Regions from separate parts of the Solibacillus sp. FSL H8-0538 genome, predicted to be linked through region 1. Evidence: riboswitches for the same ligand, from Rfam matches in the RefSeq annotation. Region 1 holds a riboswitch; each other region holds the start of a gene.
The links. A riboswitch is a leader RNA that binds a small molecule or an ion and turns the genes downstream of it on or off. The one in region 1 is predicted to bind lysine.

Region 1 (2,207 bases):
AGAAAGCATCGCTGTTAATATGATGGCGTTCATAACAGATGCTGCAAACGCGACACCTAGTTTATCGAATACTAATGTGAACGGTGACACTGCAATATCTTCTGATAGTAGACGTGAATCTGTGTACGGAATGAGCAGTCCGATTGCACCGATTGCAAAAATATAAAACAGTAAAATTCGCCAGAACACTGAACGTACGGCTTTTGGAACATTTTTGGCTGGATCCTCTGTTTCACCAGCTGTCACCCCTAAAAGCTCTGTCCCTTGGAATGAGAAACCAGCCGCTAAGAAAATACCAAAAATCGCTAGGAAACCGCCGTTAAACGGTGCATCCCCAACAACAAAATTTTCAAAGCCTACAGGATCTTCCCCGCCTAAAATTCCAAAAATCATTAAGAAGCTGACGATAATAAACACAATAACTGTGACAACTTTTATCATCGAAAACCAGTATTCACTTTCTCCGTAAGCTTTAACAGATAATAAGTTAAATGATAAGACGATAATGATAAAAAGAATCGTCCATATAATCGAATTACTATCCGGGAACCAGTATTTCATAATTAATGACACAGCCGCAATTTCAGCAGCAATCGTGATTGCCCAGTTGTACCAATAGTTCCAACCAAGTGCAAACCCTAGTGCCGGGTCAACAAATTTTGTTGCATACGTACTAAATGAACCGGAATTTGGCATAAATGCCGCCATTTCTCCGAGACTCGTCATTAAAAAGTACACCATTACGCCGATTAATGCATAAGCAAGTAGCGCACCACCTGGACCCGCCTGCGAAATCGATGCACCCGATGCTAAAAATAACCCTGTACCAATCGTCCCACCTAGTGAAATCATCGTAATATGACGACTTTTTAATCCTCTTTTTAGCTGTGGCTGTCCGCCAAACTGATTGTTTTCTATGTTATCCATGTTGTTAGTTCTCCTTTGTTTATCAAGCACAGTGCAGTAAAAACAAAAAACCGACACAAGATTATGTGACGGTTTCCAATTAATTACCCCACCAAACTTGAAAGATAGCTCAACACATGCTTACGCATGTGACAGTTCTGTTCCTTTCGGAGACAGCCCCAGCATTCATTTGTGAGAGTACAAATAGAACACTTCGGCAATCATTCCTTTCATAAAGCTTCAAAGATTCTCTCAATCTCCGCTATACTAATTTTAATGATCGCGACCTCTACCTCATCTATATGAGGCAATGTATTATTAAATTATTATTTCCCGAGTGTATCATATCATTTTTCCATTAGCAACGACATTCAATTATTCAGTTTTTTCGAACTATTTATGTAAGTGTGCCATTATGATACGCTTGCTTTTATAGAATTGTAGGAGGGACATCATGGATTCTGAACAACAAATGCACCATAGCAAAAAAATACAATTTAGTAAATCGACCCTTATTTTTGTGTTAGCAATTATCGTATTTGCAACAACACTGCGGACACCACTGACGGTTGTCGGACCAATTATTTCATTTATTCGAGAAGGGCTTGGTATTTCTAATGTGCTAGCTGGCTTCTTAACAACTATTCCATTACTGGGCTTTGCCGTAATTTCACCTTTTGCACCAAGAATTGCACGCAAATTCGGCATGGAAATGACGTTATTTTATTCAGTTATTATTTTGTCGATCGGGATATTGTTACGCTCGTCTGGCATGACAGCGCTTCTCCTAATGGGAACAGTATTAATTGGCATTGCCATTGCATTCGGGAATGTATTAATTCCGAGTTATTTTAAATTAAGATATCCACTTCACATCGGGCTATTGACTGGAATTTATACAGTTTCCATGAATACTTCTGCAGGACTTGCAGCCGGGATTAGTCATCCAATCGCTTCTTCTGGGTGGGGTTGGCAAGGTGCACTTGGGTTTTCAATTATATTAAGTGTAGCTACACTTGTGATGTGGATTCCGCTAATTCGCGGCAAAAAGGTTGAAATGGCGACAATTAGTGGCAACCAACCGAAAAAACAATTATGGAAATCCCCACTTGCCTGGGCCATTGCGGGTTCCATGGGGCTGCAATCTCTTATCTTTTATTGCTCTAGTGCGTGGCTACCTGAAATCTTCATCGCCCAAGGTATGAGTGCTCATTCTGCAGGCTGGATGGGCTCAATAATGCAAATGTCTCAAATTCCGATGACATTTTTAATCCCGATCATTGCGGGTAAATTACCTACTC
Region 2 (2,207 bases), 1.7 Mb from region 1:
GTCAAATAGATGAGGTACTTGGTGTAATAGGCACGCATTATAATAATCCAGTAAAGTTTGCATGCGATTTAATGACCTATTTATTTAACGTCATTAAGTATGATCCGAAGGCTACAACTGTGGAAACTACTGCAAGTGAGGCATTCGATTTGAAAGTCGGCGTTTGTCAAGATTTTACACATATTATGCTTGCTGTACTTCGTTACTGTTGTATCCCGGCTCGTTATATTAGCGGTTACCTTTATGTAGGTGAGGGTGATGACTTAATCGGCGATACCGCGACACATGCGTGGGTGGAAATTATGGTGCCGGGTATTGGGTGGATTGGCTTAGATCCAACAAATAATGTCGAAGTGCTAGATAATCACATTAATCTATGTGTAGGACGAGATTTTCGTGATGTTTCGCCGGTTGAAGGGGTATATCAGGGCGGAAAACATACGCTAGAAGTAATTGTCGACGTAAACCAAATTAAACATTTGTAGATAATCTTTTAAATATCTGAAAATTGCTTATTGACCAAAAAGTATTACTGATGTATTATTTAATAATAATTCAATAACAAAACCTCACTTTCTCGTGGGGTAGAGGCGCGGTATTTATTAGTTTTTCATGGAGTTTCGAGCAAACGGTGAAATGAAGAAGAAGGAATTATCGCCGAAGTGTATGGTAGGCTCACTATCATATGCTGGGTCTGTAATGAATAATTACAGAACTGTCTCGTGCGTCTTCCCGGATGCTCGAGTTGTGCTATCTCAAAATGGGAAACAATAGAGGATTTGGGCTAATTATAAATTCAAGCGACCTAAAGTTCTTTTTAGGTCGCTTTTTGCAATTTTATTAGCCCATAATTTTGAAGAAAAGGGGATTGATAACATGAAGAAAAAATTAGTAGTATTTATGGCAGCAATGATGGCAATGTTCGTTCTTTCAGCATGTGGTGAGGATGAAACGTCATCAGACACGAAAGAAGTGTTCAAAGTAGGTATGGAGGCAGGCTATGCGCCATTTAACTGGACACAGTCATCAGACGCAAACGGTGCTGTGAAAATCGAAGGTGCTGCTGAATACGCGGGTGGATACGACGTAGAAATCGCTAAGCAAATCGCAGCTGGCCTTGGGAAAGAGCTTGTGATCGTAAAAACGGAGTGGGACGGTTTAGTTCCAGCGCTACAATCAGGTGTTGTAGATGCGATTATTGCAGGGATGAGCCCAACGGAAGATCGTAAACAATCAATTGATTTTACGTCAGATTACTATACATCTGATTTTGTGATCGTAACGAAAAAAGGTAGTGTGTATGAAAATGCAAAAAATTTAGCAGATTTTGCAGGTGCGAAAATTACAGCACAATTAAACACAACAAACTACAACGTAATTGACCAAATTCCAGATGTAAAAATTCAAGCGGCAATGGATAACTTCCCAGCAATGCGTGTAGCTGTTGAATCTGGTGTAATTGATGGGTATGTAGCAGAACGTCCAGAAGCAATTTCTGCTGCTGCAGCAAATGAAAACTTCGTATATGTCGTTCTAGAAGACGGCTTTGCAACAGAACCAGCTGATACAGCGGTAGCAGTAGGAGTTCGTAAAGATTTTGACTTAACAGAAAAAATCAACGAAGTGCTAGCAGGTATTACAGAAGATGACCGTCAAAAGCTAATGGAAGACGCAATCGCGAACCAACCAGCAGCGCAATAAGAAATGGTTTAAGTGCAGCTTTAACCGAGACAGCAATATTTTTTTGGTAGATAAGAAAGTATAACTTACTTATCTACATAAGTAAGGACATCATCTCGCCCTATATTGGGCGAGATGTGTCTTTCTAAAAGCAACTGGTCGCATGTATTTGCGGCTAGTTTCTTATTAATAGGACAGCTTCCTGCTGTTAGGAGGATTTTTTATGAGTTTAGATACAATTATCTCAATCTTGCAAAATAACTGGCCGATGTTTTTACGCGGCGCATATATGACACTAGCGATTGCAATTGTTAGTACAATTATTGGTGCTCTTATCGGATTTTTCATCGGAGTCATGCACACAATTCCGGTGCGCAAAAAATCATTCAAAAGCGTGATTTTAAAAATCTTCAATTTTATCTTAACGTGCTATGTTGAGATTTTCCGTGGTACACCAATGATTGTACAGGCGATGGTTGTATTCTATGGGCTTGCTTCTTATGGCTTAGAATTAGACCGTTTCATAG
Region 3 (2,207 bases), 2.4 Mb from region 1:
TCGTACGCAACACCGCGCACAATTAAATTTTTTTCCACTTCAACATCCCCTTTTAACAATGTTCCCTCTACATCGACTATGCTTGATCGTACGATGACAGGCATTTCAAATTTTTTGGCTAACTCGACAGCACGCGGGTGAATAATATGTGCACCTAAATTGGATAACTCCAGCATTTCATCATATGATAACTCCTTTAGTTTGCGTGCCGATTTGACAACGTTAGGATCTGCCGTATAAATACCATCTACATTCGTGTAAATGTCCACATGATCTGCACCTAAAGCCACCGCTAATGCAACAGCGGTCGTTTCCGAGCCACCCTTACCAAGCGTTGTAATATCCCCTTTGTCATCCACACCTTGAAAGCCGGCAACAATGACGATTTCATCCTGTTCTAAATGATTCACAATGCGACTTGTGTCAACACGCTCAACTCGTGCGTTACGATGCTGCTGATTCGTTGTAACGCCAGCCTGCCAACCTGCAAGTGAAGTTGCTTTCACACCACGTTCTTGAATGGCTATCGCGAGTAAAGCACTCGCCATTTGCGTGCCGGTTGCAATGAGCACATCCATTTCTCGTTTAGACGGTTCATCTGAAATGTCGGCTGCAAATTGTCTGAGCTCTCTTCGAATTGTCGTCATTGATGAAATGACGACAACTACATGTAAACCCCGCTGTTTTTCTTCTATTACGCGCTGTGCAACTAGTTGAATTTTTTCTGGTGTAGCAATTGCTGGTCCACCAAATTTAACGACGATTGTTCCCATTTCTTCACTCTCCTTTAATTTTGATAGATCACTCGCAGGAAGTAATACATACTATGTGCATCCCCCGCGGCTCACCGCTGTTACTAATAGAATTTGAATTGTGGTCAATAGAACTATGTTGTTACTAATAGAGCCCCTAACGTTACTAAAACCGAATACTCCTATTAAAATAGAGCAAAATGATGTCCTTACTAATATGGAGGGGAAAGTTATACTTCCTTATCCACAAAAAAAACGACCTTTCACATTCGTGAAAAGCCGCCTCAATGACAAAAAACTGTTAGTTGAGATAGCTCTCCAGAACGTGACATTCTGACAGTCCTACATTTATTAAATGCACAACCAGCATATAGCTTGAACAATTCGCTACACACTTCGGCAGTCTCCCCTTTCGCTTGCAATCACAGGATTTGTTCAACCTCCTGCAAGCTACTCTTGAATGCTGCACCTCTATCAAAAAGTATTTAATTATTATTTCCAACAATAGCATAATGATCATGCTTTTTCAATTATTCTTTCTGAAAATAAGAATTAATCGAAATAGCGAGAGTACTTGGCATCCCCGCCTCTATTAACTCCTCGATGGTTGCCTCTCGAATTTTCTTTACTGAACCAAAATGCTTTAATAGTTGCTGCTTACGCTTTGGCCCAACCCCTTCGATGCCATCTAGTACGGATGTAATCGCATGTGCCTGCTGCTGTTGACGTAAAAATGTAATGGCAAATCGGTGCACCTCATCTTGAATGCGTTGCAATAAATAAAAGCCGTCACTCGTTCGTTTCATCGCAATCGGCTCTGGTGGGTCACCGAATAACAGCTGTGAAGTATTGTGTTTACTATCCTTTGCAAGGCCAGCAATCGGAATATACAACCCGAGTTCATCCTCAACGACTTCACGCGCAACTTCCATTTGCCCTTTACCACCATCAATAATTATTAAATCCGGTAGTGGTAAATTCTCACGCAGTACCCGTATATACCGGCGGCGAATAACTTCCTGCATAGCACCGTAATCATCATGCTTTGCCGCTTCTCGTGTTTTGTATTTACGGTATTCCTTTTTTGCCGGTTTGCCGTCAATAAAGACGACCATTGCGGATACGGGATCAGCACCATGCATATGGCTATTATCAAATGCTTCGATACGCAGTGGTGGTGTAATGCCCATCGCCACACCTAATGCCTCACAAGCCCCCACCGTTCGTTCTTCTTGACGTTCAATCAGCTGAAACTTTTCATGGATCGCAATTTGCGCATTTTTAATTGCCATATCAACGAGTTCCTTCTTCGAGCCTCTTTTTGGAATAATAACTTTTACGTCAAGTAAATTTTGTAATATTGTTTCATCCACAGTTGCAGGGATAAAAATCTCTTTTGGTTTTAAGTGCTGCGGTGATTCATAAAAGCGGCCAACAAACGTTAAAAACTCCTCA
Region 4 (2,207 bases), 1.1 Mb from region 1:
CTCGTCACATTCTGCTAACAACAAAATGTTGCCGTCCAGTTCCTCAAGATGTTCGGAATAGTACTTTAAGAGATAGAGATTGCTAGCAACGCCGCTTTTCATATCAAGGACACCACGGCCAAACAACCAATCCCCGGATTCTAAATGTTCTTTGGCTGAAGTAGGTAATTTTTCCTTTTTCAATGCTTCCATTAGGTCATCTGGAGAACAGGCATGTTCTTTCAACTGGTTGAAATCATCGATCCCGACCGTATCTATATGGCCCATTAAAATAATTGTGTCGTTGCTATTTCCTTTTTTTCCTTTAACAAATGCCATAACATTATATCGTTCTTGATCATCGTTTATAGTCTTCTCTAAAGTTACTGACCCAGGATTATGTAAAAAGTATGGTAATGAAGAGATGGTCTGGAATAAAGAATGGGCGATTGTCCCCTCGCCAGTTGTATTTACGATACTTTCTATGTTAACAAGCTGTTTCGTATAAGTAAGTATATCATCACGGCAATTCAACATATGACTTCCTCCTTTTTTTGCATGTTATTTTATCAAAATGTAACTTAAGATATAAACCTCGTCAAGTGTACAGCCATAAATTTCTATTGTACTATGCGAAATATTCTACTATAATGGACAAAGTTATTAAATTTCATATCAAATCCTCATCTTTAGCATTAGGTGGGGTAGAGGTCGCGATTTATAAAAGTATCCTATTGGAGATTTAGTGAAATCTAGGAAAATGGGAAAAAGGATGAATCGCCGAAGCATTTTGAAATCACTATTTTCAATTTAGCTGGGGCTGCACTCGAATAGGGGCAGAACTGTCACAATTCCTTTGAATTGTGGAGAACTATCACAACAAATGCAAAGAGATGAGGGTGTATTTAAAACACTGTCAAATAAAAGCGACAGTGTTTTTTTTATTTCAAAGGAGGAACACAAATGAAAAAGTTTTCAATTTTTTTAGTGGCGGCAATGTTGTTGGTTTTATCCGCATGTGGCACGCAGAAAAGTAATCAAGGAGAAAAGGAGACAACAAGTGGATCTGAAAATGAGTTAGTCAAAGAAGGATCATTAACATTTGCGATGACAGGGCAGTATCCGCCATTGAACTTCAAAAAGGATGGTAAGTTGGCTGGATTCGATGTGGAAATTGGAACTGAAATTGCTAAACGAATGGGGCTTGAGGCGAATCCTGTAACAAATCCTTGGGAAACAATTATTCAAGGGCTAAAGGCAAATAAATATGATGCGATTATCGGAAGCATGACCGCAACACCTGAACGTGATAAGCAAATTGATTTTACTGAACCGTATTATCTGTCAGGTGCACAAATCTTTGTTGCAGAAAACAATACGGATATCCAGTCAAAAGAAGATTTAAAAGGTAAAACAATCGGAGTTATTCAAGCAAGTACTTGGAAAAGTATAGCTGAAACATTAACATCCCCTAATAATGTAAAGGGCTATCCAGTTGACGTTAATGCACTTCAAGATTTGGCACTTGGACGCTTGGATGCGGTTATCACCGATAAAATTGTTGGTGTAAGTGCAAAAAATGAAAAAGGCTTAAAAATCAAACCTATTGGCGATTTGTTAAATGAGGACCGCGTGAGTATAGGGATCACTGAAGGAAATAAAGATCTCGCAAACAAAATCAACGATGCACTTCAATCCATGATTGATGATGGCACATACGAAAAAATTAGTATGAAGTGGTTTAATACAAACATTATGGAAAGATAGCTATTAGTATTTCAAGCAAGCACCTTTTACTAGGCGCTTGTAATATAAAGGAAGGAGGCTGGTCTCATGGATTTTTTACAAAATATCGTGGATATTTTTAGTGAACATGGAGTTGCCTTTTTAAAAGCTTCTTGGATGACGATCTCGATAACGGCTATTTCCTTGCTGTTTGCGATGATTATTGGACTTGTTTTTGCTTGTTTTAAAATTTCTTCAAAGAGGATCCTAAATTGGATTGCCGATATTTATATTGGAATTATCAGGGGAACGCCTCTCATTGTTCAGCTTATGTTTTTGTATTATGGGTTGGCCAATATAATTAATTTAGACAATTTCACAGCAGGTGCATTGGCATTGGGTATTCATACCGGTGCTTATATTGCAGAAATCTTTAGAGGATCCGTACAATCAATTGATCGCGGACAGATGGAAGCAGCAAGGTCTTTAGGAATGTCTTCCTC

Region 2: it holds a riboswitch for lysine, as region 1 does, so the genes downstream of both, MHH87_RS09010 (transporter substrate-binding domain-containing protein) here and MHH87_RS01175 (amino acid permease) in region 1, are expected to answer to the same signal.
Region 3: it holds a riboswitch for lysine, as region 1 does, so the genes downstream of both, MHH87_RS12410 (aspartate kinase) here and MHH87_RS01175 (amino acid permease) in region 1, are expected to answer to the same signal.
Region 4: it holds a riboswitch for lysine, as region 1 does, so the genes downstream of both, MHH87_RS06540 (ABC transporter substrate-binding protein) here and MHH87_RS01175 (amino acid permease) in region 1, are expected to answer to the same signal.

What each region holds. Positions count from the first base shown of each region.
Region 1 is NZ_JBBOPI010000001.1:253,576-255,782, reverse strand. It holds gene MHH87_RS01175 (amino acid permease) at 1-927, opposite strand, end outside; lysine riboswitch at 1,025-1,206, opposite strand; gene MHH87_RS01170 (CynX/NimT family MFS transporter) at 1,361-2,207, shown strand, end outside.
Region 2 is NZ_JBBOPI010000001.1:1,915,867-1,918,073, reverse strand. It holds gene MHH87_RS09015 (transglutaminase family protein) at 1-485, shown strand, start outside; lysine riboswitch at 578-761, shown strand; gene MHH87_RS09010 (transporter substrate-binding domain-containing protein) at 877-1,701, shown strand; gene MHH87_RS09005 (amino acid ABC transporter permease) at 1,904-2,207, shown strand, end outside.
Region 3 is NZ_JBBOPI010000001.1:2,609,217-2,611,423, forward strand. It holds gene MHH87_RS12410 (aspartate kinase) at 1-773, opposite strand, end outside; lysine riboswitch at 1,056-1,234, opposite strand; gene uvrC (excinuclease ABC subunit UvrC) at 1,283-2,207, opposite strand, start outside.
Region 4 is NZ_JBBOPI010000001.1:1,392,364-1,394,570, forward strand. It holds gene MHH87_RS06535 (M20/M25/M40 family metallo-hydrolase) at 1-516, opposite strand, end outside; lysine riboswitch at 677-861, shown strand; gene MHH87_RS06540 (ABC transporter substrate-binding protein) at 943-1,746, shown strand; gene MHH87_RS06545 (amino acid ABC transporter permease) at 1,813-2,207, shown strand, end outside.